One region of the Streptomyces sp. NRRL S-1813 genome, then DNA from elsewhere that is predicted to be linked to it. Evidence: riboswitches for the same ligand, from Rfam matches in the RefSeq annotation. Region 1 holds a riboswitch; the other holds the start of a gene.
The links. A riboswitch is a leader RNA that binds a small molecule or an ion and turns the genes downstream of it on or off. The one in region 1 is predicted to bind cyclic di-AMP.

Region 1 (7,897 bases):
TGCGCGGCCGGTCCCGCGCGGTTACGGCGAATGGTTGTGGGGTGAACGGCCCTTGCGGGAGCGGTTCGTGTGGAAGGGGGGAGGGGGAGCGGCGGTGGGGCGGCCGAAGTGTCCTCGACCGGCCACCGCCGCCCGTGCGTTCAGCCTTCCCGTGCCGCCGCGCACACCGCGGCGCAGATGCGCGCCACGTCGTCGTCGCCGGTGATGTACGGCGGCATGGTGTAGATCAGATCCCGGAACGGGCGCAGCCACACGCCCTCCCGGACCGCCGCCCGGGTCGCGGCCGCCATGTCCACCTCGTGGTCGAGCTGGACGACACCGATCGCGCCGAGTACGCGTACCTCGCGCACCCCGGGGAGGTCCGCGGCCGGTGCCAGACCGTTCTGCAGACCGGACTCGATGCGCTTGACCTCCTGTCCCCAGTCCTGGGACAGCAGCAGTGAGATCGAGGCATCGGCGACGGCGGCGGCGAGCGGATTGCCCATGAAGGTGGGGCCGTGCGCCAGCACCGGCAGCGCGCCGCGGGAGATGCCGTCCGCGACGGCCGTCGTGCACAGCGTCGCCGCCAGGGTCAGATAACCGCCGGTCAGCGCCTTGCCGAGACACATCACATCGGGTGCGACACCCGCGTGTCCGGCGGCGAAGAGCGCGCCCGTACGGCCGAAGCCGGTCGCGATCTCGTCGAAGACGAGCAGCACGCCGTGCTCGTCGCAGGCCTCCCGCAGCACCCGCAGATAGGCGGGGGAGTGGAACGACATCCCGCCCGCGCCCTGCACCACGGGCTCCACGATCACCGCCGCCAGCTCCTCGGCGTGGCGGCCGATCAGCTCCCGCAGATGTGCCGCATACGCCTCGTCGGGCGCGGCGTCGAAGCCCGCCGGCGGCGCGTCCGCGAAGATCTGCCGCGGCAGCGCCCCCTGCCACAGCTCATGCATGCCGCCGTCCGGGTCGCAGACCGACATCGGCTGCCAGGTGTCGCCGTGGTAGCCGCCCCGCCAGGTCAACAGCCGCTGTTTGCGCGGCTTCCCCAGTGAGCGCCAGTACTGGAGGCACATCTTGACGGCGACCTCGACCGACACCGAACCGGAGTCGGCGAGGAAGACGTGCTGAAGCGGCTCCGGGCTGATGTCGACCAGCCGCTTCGCCAGCCGCACGGCGGGCTCGTGGGTGAGCCCGCCGAACATCACATGGCTCATCCGCTCCAGCTGGCCATGCGCGGCGTCATTGAGCACCGGGTGGTTGTAGCCGTGTACCGCAGACCACCAGGAGGACATGCCGTCGACCAACTCGTCCTGGCCGTCGACCGGTTCGGCCAGCCGGAGCCGGACGCCGGAAGCCGACTCGACCAGCAGCGGAGCGGCCTTGCCGGGCATCGGCCCGTACGGATGCCACACATGCTGCCGGTCGAGCGCGAGCAGTTCGCCGGGGGTGAGCGGCTCAGGCATTGGGGGGCAGGTCGGTACCGGCACCGCGACGGCGCACCGAGACCAGGTCGCGGCGGGTCTCGTCGGACGGTGCCGGGACGGTGGTGGCCGGTGCCTCGGCCTCGGTGGTGGCCTCGTCCGCCGCCCCGTCACCGCACTGCCTGCGGTGCTCGGGCAGCGTGGTGGTGTCCGTGCCCTCGACCTCGAAGCCGGCGTCCTCGATCATCGCGAGATCGTCCTGGCCGGCCTGCCCCTCGCTGGTCAGATAGTCGCCCAGGAAGATGGAGTTGACCAGGTGCAGGGCGAGCGGCTGCATGCTGCGCAGATGCACCTCACGGCCGCCGGCCAGCCGTACCTCGATGTCCGGGCAGACGAACCGCACCATCGCCAGGATGCGCAGCGCGCGCTGCGGGGTGAGGTTCCATTCCTTGGCGAGCGGGGTGCCCTCGAACGGAATCAGGAAGTTCACCGGAACGGAGTCCGGGTCCAGCTCGCGCAGCGCGTAGACCACATCGACGAGGTCGGCGTCGCTCTCGCCCATACCGGCGATCAGCCCGGAGCAGGCCGACATACCGGCCGCCTGGGCCTGCTGGACGGTGGAGACCCGGTCCGAGAAGTCGTGCGTGGTGCAGATGTCGCCGTATGTGGCTTCCGAGGTGTTGAGGTTGTGGTTGTACGCATCGGCGCCCGCCGCACGCAGCCGGCCGGCCTGGCCGTCGGAGAGCAGGCCGAGGCAGGCGCAGACCTCCACCCCCTCGTTCTGCTCCTTGATGGCGGAGATCGTCTCCGAGACGCGGTCCACGTCCTTGTCCGTGGGACCCCGGCCACTGGCCACCAGACAGACGCGCTTGGCGCCGCCGGCCACCCCGGCGGCGGCCGCCTTGGAGGCGTCGTCGGGCTTGAGCCAGGTGTACTTGAGGATCTCGGCCTTCGACCCCAGCCGCTGGGAGCAGTAGGAGCAGTCCTCGGGGCACAGCCCCGACTTGAGGTTGACGAGATAGTTGAGTTTGACCCGCCGCCCGAACCACTGGCGGCGCACCTTTCCGGCCGCGGCCACGACATCGAGCAGTTCGTCATCGGAGGTGGCCAATACAGCCAGTGCCTCTTCGCGGGTCGGCAACTCGCGCCGCAGTCCCTTGTCCACCAGTGTGTTCAGCAGGTCCATGGCGTTGATCCTGACGCACGCCACCGCTCCCGGCCAAGGAGGATTCCCACAACGAGCTGCGATCGAGGTGTGTGTATCGCCACACCGTGCACCTGCGGAACGACCGCTAACGTCTATCGACAGCCCACAATCGAAGCCGACAGACGAAGGAAGCCGATGCCGCAGGACTCCGCCCCGTCGCTGCTTCGCGACACCTCCCCGGCGAGGCTCACCGAGCCCTCCGCCGAGCCCGCCCGTGCGGCGTACGATGCGGCCTTCGACTGGCTCGATACGGCCGGTGCCGAGCGCCGGGACGCCGGACTCGTCCGCACCCTGCGCCCCCGCCCCGCCGACTCCCCGCTGCTCGATCTGGCCGGCAACGACTATCTCGGACTCGCCCGGCACCTGGAGGTCACCCGCGGTGCGGCCCAGGCCGCACACCGCTGGGGCGCCGGGGCGACCGGCTCCCGGCTGGTCACCGGCAGCACCGAGCTGCACGCCCTGCTGGAGACGGAACTCGCGGCGTTCTGCGGCTTCGAGGCCGCTTTGGTGCTGTCCTCCGGCTATGCCGCAAATCTCGCCGCCGTCACGGCACTCACCGCCCCGGGCGCCCTGATCGTCTCCGACGCGGGCAACCACGCCTCCCTCATCGACGGCTGCCGGCTCTCCCGGGCCCGTACCCAAGTCGTTCCGCACGCCGACCCGGAGGCCGTACGTGCCGCGCTGACCGGCCACGACGGCCGGGCGCTCGCCGTGACCGACTCGGTCTTCTCGGTCGACGGGGACGCCGCGCCGCTCCCCGCGCTGGCCGAGGTCTGCCGGACACGGGGAGCCGGGCTTCTCGTCGACGACGCACACGGCCTGGGGGTGCTGGGCGAAGGAGGCCGTGGCGCGCTGTGGGCGGCCGGGCTCGCCGGTGACGGTGATGTGGTGGCCACCATGACGCTCTCCAAGTCGCTCGGTTCCCAGGGCGGCGTGGTGCTCGGACCGGCCCGGGTCATCGAGCATCTGGTCAACACCGCCCGTTCGTTCATCTTCGACACCGGTCTCGCCCCGGCGGCGGCGGGCGGTGCCCTCGCGGCGCTACGGCTGCTGCGCCGTGAACCGCAGCGGGCCACCCGGGCCGTCCGGATCGCGCAGAGGCTGCACGAGCGGCTCACCGCGGCGGGTCTGACGGCGGTACGCCCGGACGCGGCCGTGGTCTCCGTACGTGCCCCCTCGCCGGAAGCGGCGCTCCGCTGGGCCGCCGACTGCCGTGCGGCCGGACTCGCGGTCGGCTGCTTCCGGCCGCCGTCCGTGCCCGACGGGATCTCCCGGCTGCGGCTCACCGCCCGCGCGGACCTGACGGATGCTCAGCTCGACCGGGCGGTCGGCACGATCGTGGCCACGACGCCGACGGGCTGAGCCGGCGACCGTCCGGAGCGGTACGGCGGCCGGCCCCGTGGCAGGCCGCCGTCCGTGGAACCGGCCGTCCGCCGCGGCCGTCCGCCGTCACGGCGCGGGGGAGTGGCGGGTGAAGGCCCCGCGCAGCAGGGCCCGCAAGGTGTCGGCAGCCGGGGTGCCGCCGGGGCGGTAGGCCACCGAGATCCGGCGGTGCAGCTCCGGTGGGTCCAGCCGGCGGACCCCCAGCGGTGGCAGCGACCCCTCCGCCACCATCTCCGGAACCACGGCCACCCCGAGCCCCGCGCTCACCAGTGCACACACCACGGCATAGCTCGGCGACTCACAGCGCACCGCCTCACTGGCCCCGGCGGCTGCCAGCGCCGCCTCCACCTCCCGCCGGTTGGGATTGGCCGGCGCCATGCTGACCAGCGGCTGACCGGCCAGCTCGACGAGCGGCAGCCGTCCGGAGCCCGCCGAGAGGGCATGGCCGGGCGCCGTGACCAGCACCAGCTCCTCGGTCAGCAGCGGTTCCAGGCGCACCCCCTCCGGCGCCGGCATCGCCTCGCCCGGCACGTACTCATGCGTGAGCGCCAGATCGACCTCGCCCAGCGCCACCGCCGCGGTGGCCTGCGGCGGCACGTACTCCGTCACGCTCAGCTCCACATCGGGGTGCGCCCGCCGGAACGCGCTGAGCGCGGGCGGCAGCAGATGCGTACCGGCGGTCATGAACGTGCCGACCCGCAGCCGCCCGCCGGACAGCCCCGCCAGCCGGGACAGCTCGTGCCGCGCCTGATCCAGCTCGTCCAGGACCCGCCGGGCCCGTACGAGCAGCAGCTCACCGGCGGCCGTCAGCCGAGCCCCGCGATGGTGGCGCACCAGGAGCGCCGTCCCGGCCTCCCGCTCCAGCTTGGCGAGCTGCTGGGAGAGCGCGGGAGCGGTGTAGCCCAGCCGGGCGGCGGCCCGGGTGATCGAACCGGCCTCTGCCACCGCTACCAGGGCGGCCAGCCGTGTGGGGTCGTACATAAGAATCTCTTTAGGCTCTCCAAGAACATTGCCAATACCTATTAAAGGCTCGGACCGGCGATGCTGCTCTCATGGACGGACAGCTGATCGCCTTCACCGGAGTCGCCGCGGGCATGGTCGCCATGCCGGGCGCGGACTTCGCGGTCGTGGTGCGCAATGCGCTCGACTCGCGCCGGGCGGGGGTGGCGACCGCCGTCGGAGTCGCGGGCGGGCTGCTGGTGCACACCGCCCTGGCGGTGGCCGGGCTCGCGGCGGTGCTGGTCGCCGTGCCCACGCTCTTCGGAGCCGTCCAACTCCTCGGCGGCGGCTACCTGTTGTACCTCGGTGTCCGCGCCCTGGCCACGGCCTTCCGCCGCCCGGCGGCCACCACGGACGGCCCCGCAGGCCCGGCCGCCACCGCACCGGCCGACGGCCCCCGGCCCGCCGCTCTCCTGGGCACCACGCAGAGCCTGCGGCAGGGCTTTTTGACCAATGCACTCAACCCCAAGGCCCCTGTTCTCTTCCTGAGCCTGCTCCCGCAGTTCGTCCCGGCGGGACAGCCCGCGCTGCCCCGGACGCTGCTGCTCGCGACGATGGTCGTCGCCATGGCACTGGTGTGGTTCCCCGCCGTCGCGCTGCTCGTCGACCGGCTGGGCGTCTGGCTGCGCCGCCCGCGGGTGGCCCGTGCCCTGGAAGCCACCACCGGGGCGCTGCTCACGGCTCTGGGAGGCATCCTGCTGGTGGAACTGGCGCTCGCCTGAGGGCGGCGCACACCGGACCTTCTCCGGCCGGTCCGCGTCAGCCACGACCGCCGTGCGGCACCCTCAGCACCTCGGCACCCGGCGGCACGAACCCGGCGGCCACAATCCCCCGGACGTCACGGGCGTTTCCGGGGGCGGCCCGCGCCACCACGGCATGGCACAGGAAGGCGCCACTCCCGCGTCCCGCGGCGACGGCGGGGGCAGCACGGCCACCGCGCCGTCCGCGGGCGGGAAGCTCCCGTTGGGCCGCGGACAGCAGCAGCTCGCCCAGTGGCGAAGCCACCCGGCCAAATGGCCCAAAACCACTGGCAATTGACCGATCGTGAGATGAATGGGCAGGTCAGTGCACCCGCCCGTACCAGACCGAGCGGCTCCAGATCCGCTCCAGCCGCACGACGCTCCCGGCCTTGGGCGCATGCCACATCCGGCCCCGGCCCGCGTAGATACCGACGTGGTAAATACCGCTGCGCGAGTGGAAAAAGACCAGATCACCGCGGCGGCGCGAGGCAGCCGGGATGTGCCGGGTGCGGCTGTACTGCGCGGCGGCGGTGCGTGGCAGGGCCCGCCCGGCGCGCTTGAACGAGTACACCGTCAGCCCGGAACAGTCGAAGGCCTGCGGCCCTTGGGCGCCGTACCGGTACGGAGATCCTCCCTTGGAAGCCGCGACCCGCAGCGCATGGACGGATACGGACGCGGCTTCGGCGTTCCCGGCCGCTCCTGGAGCCATGCTGGTCCCGCCGAGGGTGACCAGCGTCAGAGCGGTGACGGTGCCGGCGCGCGCCAGCAGATTCGGCGTATGCATGCGCACGGTCATGCGCAAACCCTTCGTCAGCCGCCTGCGAAGGAAGACCTGTCGGGTTCGGGCAGGCGAAGATGCCCGGCCGTATGCACGGCTTCACCCCAAGGAGCCCTCGGCCGTGAAGGCCGGGACCCCGCTCTGCTCGGGTCCTCCGCTCCCGCCGATCCACATCGTCGACCGGACATCCGGCACGGCGGCGGGATTAGGCGCCCGTCCGGACCGCCCCGTCGCTGTGGCGGGGTCTTGTCGTCGAAGGGATCGTCACGCACCCGGCACCCGAATTCCGAGCTGAAAATGCCGTATGTGAGATGGGTCACAATTGACCCGAATGGTTAGATTTGTTCCCTCAGGTGCCGCGGCGCGGGGTCTTGCACCCCCCGGACCAGGAGCGAAACATCAAGGGCCGGAGAAAATGTGTCCGCCCCGCGCAATTCGTCACCTCCCCACATCGGGCGCGGACGCTACGCCGTATGTGCAGCCCACCGGCGCGTGTCGCGTCAGATTTCCTCGGGTGGCGGCACCGTCACCAGCCCGGTCCGGCGTTCGCCGTCCAGCACCCGCAGCGCCCGGGTCAGCGTTCCGCGGTGCACCTCGCTCTCGCCCCGGCTGTGCATCAGTGTCAGCGCGTCCCGTAGGCGGGTCGCCTTGCCCACCAGCGCCTGGGCGGCGCGCAGTGCGCTGTAGGTGCCACCGCAGCGGGTCGGGTTGATCCGGCCCAGCAGGTCGATCACCTCCAGATAGCTGTCGATCAGCTCGCCCTCGGCGCGGGTCAGTGCGGGCAGCGGCGGCGGTTCGGGGGGCAGCATCGGGCTCACCGCGCCACGGGCCCACGGGCCGACTGCTTGCGGTTGCGGGTGAGTCCGTCGATCAGGCCGTACTCCTGAGCGGCGAGGGCGTCGAAGATCTTGTCGCGCTCGATGTCGGCGGCGATCCGCTCACGGGGCTGTCCGGTGTGCTCGGCCAGCATCTCCTCCAGCACGTCGCGGGTGCGCAGCATCTCCTCCGCCTGGATCTGAAGGTCGGTGGCCTGCCCCTGGACGGGTTCACTGAACGACGGCTGGTGGATCAGGATCCGGGCCCCGGGCAGCGCCAGCCGCTTGCCGGGCGCGCCGGCGGCCAGCAGGACCGCGGCGCAGGAGGCGGCCTGCCCCAGGCAGACGGTCGCCACGTCGCACGACACGAAGCGCATCGTGTCGTAGATGGCGGTCATCGCGGTGAACGAGCCGCCGGGGGAGTTGATGTAGAGCGAGATGTCCTGCTCGGGCGCGGCATGTTCGAGGTGCATGAACTGCGCCATGACGTCATTGGCGGAGGCGTCGTCGACCGGGGTGCCCAGGAAGACGATGCGCTCGCTGAGCAGCTTGGAATACGGGTCCATGGTGCG
Region 2 (7,897 bases), on a different contig from region 1:
CGTGCTGGTCGGCCTCAACCAGGCCCAGGACCACAGCCTCAACAACATCAAGCTCGGCATCAAGATGGCCGTTCTGGTGGTCATCCTGGCGCTGGTCTACGTCAAGCGGGACGAGGAGAGCGTCGCCAAGCCGGTCTTCGGCGCGGTCGGCGCGCTGACGGTGGCCAACATCTTCATCGCGGTGCTCTGGACCTGAGCGAAGCGGCCGGCGGCGCGGGAACAGGGCCCCGCGCCCCGGGAAGAACGCCCCTCCACAGCACACCGCGCGGTCCTCGCACTCCGGTTTTGGAGGCGACGGCCGCGCGGTGGCGTGTGGGGGGTGACCGTGGGGGGTGGCCTGAGGGGGGAGCGGGGCCTCAGCCCGGGCGGACGCTCCCGTAGATCGGCATGTAGTAGATCGACTCCTCCCGGACGTCGGCGCCCGGGTGCGGTGCGTGGATCATCTTGCCGCCGCCTATGTACATGCCCACGTGGCTGATGTCGTCGTAGAAGAAGACCAGGTCACCGGGCTTGAGATCCTTGGTGGCGATCCGCTGGCCGACCTTGACCTGGTCCCAGGTGGTCCGCGGCAGATCGATGCCGGCCGCCTTCCACGCCGCCTGCGTCAGCCCCGAGCAGTCGTAGGAGCTGGGCCCGGTGGCGCCCCAGACGTACGGCTTGCCCGTCTGGGCGCGGGCGAAGGCGAGCGCCTTCTCGGCCTTGGCGGAGGACGAACCTCCGGTGGAGCCGTCGTCGGCGCCGCCACCGGTCTGCCCGCCGGACGGCCCGCCGCCGTCGTGCTGCCTCTGACGCTCCCGCTCCTGCTGCTTGCGCGCCTCCTCCTCGGCCTTGCGCTTGGCCGCCGCCTCCTTGCGGCGCTCCAGCTCCGCCATCCGCGCCTTCTCCTGGGCGGTCAGCCGGGACAGCAGCTGCCGGGCCTCGGCCAGCTTGCCCTGCACGGACCGCTTGGACTCCTTGAGGGAGGCCTGCGACGTCTGGAGCCGCTCCAGGCTGCGGGACGCCTCCGCGCGCTGCCGGGCGGCCGCCGCCTGCTGCTCCTGGTAGTCGGAGACGGCCTGCTTCTGCCGGCCGGTCATCCGCTCCATGAGGTGGCTGCGGTCGAAGAACTGCTGCGGATCCTTGGCGAGCATCAGCTGCGCCGTCGGGTTCAGGCCGCCGGTGCGGTACTGCGCGGAGGCGAAGGTGCCCAGCATGCGCCGGGACTCGTTCATCTTCTCGGCGCGCTTGGCGGCGGCGTCGAGCAGGCCGTCCACGGTGTCGCGCTGGGCGTCGGCGCGCTCTTTGACGGCGTTGTACTTCTGGGTGGCCACCTCGGCTTCGTGGTAGAGGCCGTCGACCTTCTGCTTGACCTCTTCGATGCCGGGCCTGGGCGCCCGGGGTGCCGCGTCGGCGGACTGCGAGAGCAGCGTGGCCGAGGCGAGGGCGGCGGTGGTGAGTCCGACCGCCGTACGACGGCCTCCGGGTGAGGCGAGAATGCTGGTGCGCGGCTTGCGATGCGACGCCAAGGCCGGCGACTCCTTCCGTGGACCGCCTACCGGGTTAGCTGTCGGGTTCGGGCGGTGTCGACGGAAGGCTTGCCCTACGGTCCGGACGTCCGCCGACGGCGGCTGCCCGGATCGATTCACCCCGGTGGTGCTGGTGGGTCCCCGGCTCCGGATGCCCCAGGGCAGGGCCGGACTCGGCGTGGGCGGCCCGTGCGGACGCTGTCGTCCACGGGGAGGCGGGCTGCCTGAGCGAGGACGTTAGCCAACTCGTGTGGCTCCTGTGAAGGCTGATGTTCGATATGCCCGAAACCTTTTCGTGACCTGAACGCGATGCGGGGGTTGTTGTGGCAGATGTCGGATTCGGGTAGACGAGGCGGCGCCCGGTCTGTGAAGGGCCCGGCCGCCTGACCTGCCGCGGCGCCACGGCCCGCTCCGTATGCGCCCCGCAATTGCCTACTCCGCGGCGGGCTGTCAGTGCGGCAGCCTAGACTCGGTGGGCGATGAGCAGCCTCTTTGACGACAGCTTCCTGGCGGACCTCGGCCACAAGGGCGAGGAGGAGCACCAGCCGCCTCCCGAGGACGAGCACGGCCCGGCCCCGGAGGAGATCCCCGCCGACCTCTTCGGCGGGCGGTTCGACGCGCCCGCCCCCAGAGAGGCGTTCTACCGCGACGGCGCCGCCCGTCCCGCCCTCCACCCGGCGACGCTGCTGGAGGGGCTCAACGACGAGCAGAAGGCCGCCGTCGTGCACACCGGCGGCCCGCTGCTGATCGTCGCCGGCGCCGGCTCCGGCAAGACCCGGGTGCTGACCCACCGCATCGCGCATCTGCTCGCCGAGCGCCATGTCCACCCCGGCCAGATCCTCGCGATCACGTTCACGAACAAGGCCGCCGGTGAAATGAAGGAGCGCGTCGAGGAGCTCGTCGGCCCGCGCGCCAACGCCATGTGGGTCTCCACCTTCCACAGCGCCTGCGTCCGCATCCTGCGCCGCGAGTCCAAGAAGCTGGGCTTCACCTCGTCCTTCTCGATCTACGACGCCGCCGACTCCAAGCGCCTGATGGCCCTGGTCTGCCGCGATCTGGATCTGGACCCCAAGCGCTACCCGCCCAAGTCCTTCAGCGCGAAGATCTCCAACCTCAAGAACGAGCTCATCGACGAGGAGACCTTCGCCGGGACAGCGGCCGACGGTTTTGAGAAGACCTTGGCCGAGGCGTATGCCATGTACCAGGCCCGGCTGCGCGAGGCCAACGCCCTGGACTTCGACGACATCATCATGACGACGGTCAACCTGCTCCAGGCCTTCCCCGATGTCGCCGACCACTACCGCCGCCGCTTCCGCCACGTCCTCGTCGACGAGTACCAGGACACCAACCACGCCCAGTACACCCTCGTCCGCGAGCTGGTCGGCCCCGCCGAAGCCGCCGCCGAGCTGTGCGTCGTCGGTGACGCCGACCAGTCGATCTACGCCTTCCGCGGCGCCACGATCCGCAACATCCTCCAGTTCGAGGAGGACTACCCGGACGCGACGACGATCCTGCTGGAGCAGAACTACCGCTCCTCGCAGACGATCCTCTCCGCCGCCAACGCGGTCATCGAGCGCAACGAGAACCGCCGCCCCAAGAACCTCTGGACCGACGCCGGCGCCGGCCCCAAGATCACCGGCTATGTCGCCGACACCGAGCACGACGAGGCCCAGTTCGTCGCCGACGAGATCGACCGGCTGACGGATGCCGGTGACGCCAAGGCCGGCGATGTCGCCGTGTTCTACCGCACCAACGCCCAGTCCCGTGTCTTCGAAGAGATCTTCATCCGGGTCGGGCTGCCCTACAAGGTCGTCGGCGGCGTCCGCTTCTACGAGCGCAAGGAGGTCCGCGACGTCCTCGCGTACCTGCGGGTGCTCGCCAACCCCGAGGACACCGTCCCGCTCCGCCGCATCCTGAACGTCCCCAAGCGCGGCATCGGCGACCGCGCCGAGGCGATGATCGACGCCCTGTCGCTGCGCGAGAAGATCACCTTCCCGCAGGCGCTGCGCCGGGTCGACGAGGCGTACGGCATGGCGGCCCGCTCCGCCAACGCCGTCAAGCGCTTCAACGTCCTCATGGAGGAGCTGCGCACCATCGTGGAGTCCAAGGCCGGACCCGCCACGATCCTGGAAGCGGTCCTGGAGCGTACGGGCTACCTCGCCGAACTCCAGGCCTCCACCGACCCGCAGGACGAGACCCGGATCGAGAACCTCCAGGAACTCGCCGCCGTGGCCCTGGAGTTCGAGCAGGAACGCGGCGAAGAGAATCCCGGCACCCTCTCCGACTTCCTGGAGCAGGTCGCGCTGGTCGCCGACTCCGACCAGATCCCGGACGAGGACGAGGAGGGCAGCGGCGTGATCACCCTCATGACGCTGCACACCGCCAAGGGCCTGGAGTTCCCGACGGTCTTCCTGACCGGCCTGGAGGACGGCGTCTTCCCGCACATGCGCTCGCTGGGCCAGACCAAGGAGCTGGAGGAGGAGCGCCGGCTGGCCTATGTCGGCATCACCCGCGCCCGCGAGCGGCTCTACGTCACCCGCTCGACGATGCGCAGTGCCTGGGGCCAGCCCTCGTACAACCCGCCCTCCCGGTTCCTGGAGGAGATCCCGGGCGACTACGTGGAGTGGAAGCGGACGGGCCCGGCGACGCCGTCCGCGTCGATGGGCGGTATGTCGGCGGGCGGCGGAGGCGGCGGCTTCGGCGGCGCGCTGTCGTCGTCGCGCGCCAAGGGCCCGAGCGGCTTTGCGACCCGTCGCGCCAGCGACCGTCCGGTGGTTGCGCTGACCATCGGCGACCGCGTCACCCACGACAGCTTCGGACTCGGCACGGTCGTCGGCGTCAAGGGCAGCGGCGACAATGCCGAGGCCACGATCGACTTCGGCGGCGAGAAGCCGAAGCGGCTGCTGCTGCGGTATGCGCCGGTGGAGAAGCTGTAACGGGAGCCGTACGGGCCGGGTGACGGGATCCGTCACCCGGCGGAACGGCGGTCAGTTCGGGTTGAGGTCGTGGCCGCGCAGCCACGGCAGCGGGTCGACCGCGGAGCCGCCGCCGGGGCGCACCTCGAAGTGCAGATGCGGGCCCGTGGAGTTGCCGGAGTTGCCCGAATAGGCAATCTGGTCACCGGCCTTGACCGAACCGGACCGGATCTTGGTGCTGCTCAGATGGCAGTACCACGTCTCGGTGCCGTCGGGCGCCGTCACGATCGCCATATTGCCGTAGGCGGAGTTCCACTGGGTGCGGACGGTGCCGTCGGTGGCGGACATGACCGGGGTGCCGTAGCTGACCGGGAAGTCGATGCCGGTGTGCACGGACATCCAGTTCACACCGGCCTGGCCGAAGGTGGCGCTCAGCCCGTGCTGCTTGACCGGCAGCACGAACTTGGGGCGCATGGCCTCCTTGCGGGCCGCCTCCTTCGCCTTGCGCTCACGCTCCAGCGCCTGGCGCTCCTTGAGGTCGATCCGCTCCTGGGTGCGGCTGGCCCGGTCGCGGAAGTCGTCGGCGCTGGCGCTGAGTCCGGCGAGCTGGGTGTCGAGCTTGTTGTTGGCCGCGGACGGCTTGACGGCCCCGGCGTCGGGCGCGGCCTGGGCGGTCGCTTCGCCCTTGTCGTCCCCGGTGATTCCGGTGACGGACGCGGCGGCCACGGCGCATACGCCCATGGCGGCGACCGAGGGGACGGCGACGGTCAGCAGCGCCGACCGCTTCACCGGGCGCTTCCGGCCCCGGCCGCGGACCGCCTTTCCGGCAGCCGGCGCGGCGACCCGCCGTCCGGCGGGAGCGGGGGCCGCGGCGGTGACCGGCATGGCCTGCGTCATGGCGTCCGCGACGGCGGCGGCCTCGCTGGTGCTGTCGGCACCGTGGGAGAGGCCGTCGTCACCGGAGAAGCCGTCGTCGGTCCCGGGCCGCCCGGCCTCGAAGACGTCGGTGTCGAGCTGATCGGTGTCGAACTGGCCCGTGTCGAACTGGCCGGTGTCGAACTGGCCGGTTTCGGTCCGGTCGGTGTCGAAGTGCGGGGTTTCGCCCCACGTGGTGGTGTCCCAGTGGACGGTGTCGGCCGGGGGCGGGCCGGCCTGCGCCGGGATGCCGGCGATCAGATTGCGGTCCGTGGTCGGCCAGACCGCCGTGGCCTCGAAGCTCCCGGTGTCCTGGAGCGCCGTGTCCTGGAGCGCGGTGGCCTGCCGGCCGACCGCGTCGAAGGCACCGGCGCTCTCGTACGTGCCGGTGGCGTAACTGCCGGTGTCGTACGTGCCGGTGGGGTAGCTGCCGGTGTCGTACCCGCCGTGCCCGTAGGCGGTGGCCTCGTAGGCGGCCGGCTCGTATGCGGTCGTCGTCTCGTACGCGGGAGCCGCGTAGCCGGCCGCGTCGTGGGCCGAGGGCTCGTACGAGGTATGCGCATAGGGGTCGTAGCCCGCGGAGTGCGGGTCGGCGGCGGCGTAGGTGCCGTTGTCGTATGCATCGGTCCCGTAGGCGCCGGTCTCGTAGGTGCCGGTGTCCCATTGCGGTGAGGCGTAGGTGCCGGTGTCGTAGGCGCCGGTGGAATAGCCGTCGCCGTAGCCGTCGGCCGCCGGGTAGGTCCCCGTGTCGTACGCACCGGTGTGGAAGGTGCCCGTGCCGTACGCGCTCATGCCGTAGGCGCCCGCGCTGTGCGTGCCGGTGTCGTACATCCCGGTGTCGTAGGTGCCGGTGTCGTACATACCGGTCTCGTACGAGCTGGGGAGCGACCCGAAGAGGGGGTCGCCATCGCCGTATTCGGCGCTGCCCGTGGGGGATTGCTGCTGCCCGTAGGAGTCGTAGGCCGGATAATGCGCATACGAGGCGTCGGAAGCGGAGCCGGTCGGGAGCTGAGCCCCCGATGGGTGACGGTCGTTCACCAACTTCTCTTTCGCCTCGGCAGCAGGAGAATTAGCGGCGACTGTACCCGGCGGTACGCGGCGGCGACAATCTTCAACAGGTTTTGGGCTCGGCGAGACCGGGCATTTGGCCGCCTTTCGGCAGTACCCATGCGAGCTCTTGGCGCCCCGTTCGATGCTTGTTCGATCGCGCGTCAAGATCACGTCGCCTCTGCGGCGCGGATTCGGCGTCGCGCGGGACCGGTCGGCGGGTGTCGCGACCGGCCGGGGTCAGGCCACCGAAATGACGTCCGCGGCCCCTTCCGCCGTCTCGGCCGAGGTCAGCGCTTCACGTATGCCGGCGGCGACGGTCCCGTTGACCGGCAGGGCGAGATGTCCGACACCGGCGACATGAACGTTGTACGCGAGCAAATCCGGATGGTCGATTCTGGCCGTCGTCGCGGGAACCATCACCTGGTCCTCCTCGCTCCAGAAAGCGACAAATTGTGTCCGGCAATTCGGCGCCGGACGTGACAACTCCGCAATCACCTCGGAATCGGGCCGCATCTGGCGGACGATCGGGTGCGCCGACATCAGGGGCGCGATGCGGGTGCCGGAGTGCGGCGTGCCGAGCGTGACCAGCACACGGACCCGGGCGTCGCCGCCGAGCCGCTGCACGTAATAACGGGCGATCAGCCCGCCCAGGCTGTGGCCCACGATGTCCACCCGGCGATGCCCGGTCCGCGCGCACACCTCTTCCACATGGCGGTTCAGCAGCTCGGCGGCCTTACGGAGATCGCAGGTCAGCGGGGAGTAGTTGAGCGCCTCGACATGGCGCCAGCCGTGCCGGTGCAGCGAGCGGCGCAGCAGCAGGAAGACGGAGCGGTTGTCGATGAAGCCATGCAGGAGGAGGACCGGTGGATGGGCCCGGCCCTCGGTCGGCAGCAGTGACGGCGTGCCGGGGGCGGGCTGCCGTGCCTCGGGTGCCGGGTGCCCGTCCGGGGGCCCGGCTGCGGGGTGTGCTGCGGGTCCTGGCGCGGGTCGTTCCTGGGAGATGCCGGTCGGGTAGAGGAGGAGATGGCCGGCGAGGACGGCCAGCTCCACGACCGTGCTGCGCAGGATCAGGGAAGAGGCGCGGGTGGGGAGCCGGCGTGCGCCCTGGAGTGGTGCGGCGCAGAGGCGCGCGAGCAGAAGAGGTGTGGAGAGAAAGGGCAGGGCCTGCATGGCCGACCTCCCGAACGGCATGCGGGAGGCGACTGTGACCCCCGTATGCCCTCGTGGGAAGCCATGAGCAGCGAGGGCGGGCCTGCGGCGTACCCGTCCTGATGCGCGCCCGGCGGCGCGGTGGCCCGGCTGCGGCTCCCCGAGCGCCCGCCCCGCGCGCACGCAGCCCGGCCCTGGCGGCACGACACGCGGAACACAGCGCGTAGCGAACGTGTCCCATGTGTGATTTCCCCCTCCCCGGATGTCACGAAACGGCTGGGTACGCGATGCTGGCGATAACGTTCGTTCACGCTCGTGGCCGCCGGATCGCGGTCGCGCGATCGATTGTCGGCTCGGCGGCAC

Region 2: it holds a riboswitch for cyclic di-AMP, as region 1 does, so the genes downstream of both, IF67_RS0100325 (C40 family peptidase) here and IF67_RS0112985 (C40 family peptidase) in region 1, are expected to answer to the same signal.

The regions. Positions count from the first base shown of each region.
Region 1 covers NZ_JOHB01000006.1:332,850-340,746, forward strand. Annotated here, with positions in the region: gene bioD (dethiobiotin synthase) at 1-32, opposite strand, end outside; gene IF67_RS0112960 (adenosylmethionine--8-amino-7-oxononanoate transaminase) at 141-1,445, opposite strand; gene bioB (biotin synthase BioB) at 1,438-2,589, opposite strand; gene IF67_RS0112970 (8-amino-7-oxononanoate synthase) at 2,746-3,972, shown strand; gene IF67_RS0112975 (LysR family transcriptional regulator) at 4,060-4,974, opposite strand; gene IF67_RS0112980 (LysE family translocator) at 5,046-5,714, shown strand; gene IF67_RS44845 (hypothetical protein) at 5,752-5,997, opposite strand; gene IF67_RS0112985 (C40 family peptidase) at 6,055-6,528, opposite strand; cyclic di-AMP (ydaO/yuaA leader) riboswitch at 6,533-6,732, opposite strand; gene IF67_RS0112990 (hypothetical protein) at 7,011-7,319, opposite strand; gene IF67_RS0112995 (ATP-dependent Clp protease proteolytic subunit) at 7,325-7,897, opposite strand, start outside.
Region 2 covers NZ_JOHB01000001.1:75,364-83,260, forward strand. Annotated here, with positions in the region: gene IF67_RS0100320 (hypothetical protein) at 1-196, shown strand, start outside; gene IF67_RS0100325 (C40 family peptidase) at 357-1,505, opposite strand; cyclic di-AMP (ydaO/yuaA leader) riboswitch at 1,513-1,694, opposite strand; gene pcrA (DNA helicase PcrA) at 1,985-4,441, shown strand; gene IF67_RS45645 (M23 family metallopeptidase) at 4,493-6,373, opposite strand; gene IF67_RS0100340 (esterase/lipase family protein) at 6,623-7,555, opposite strand.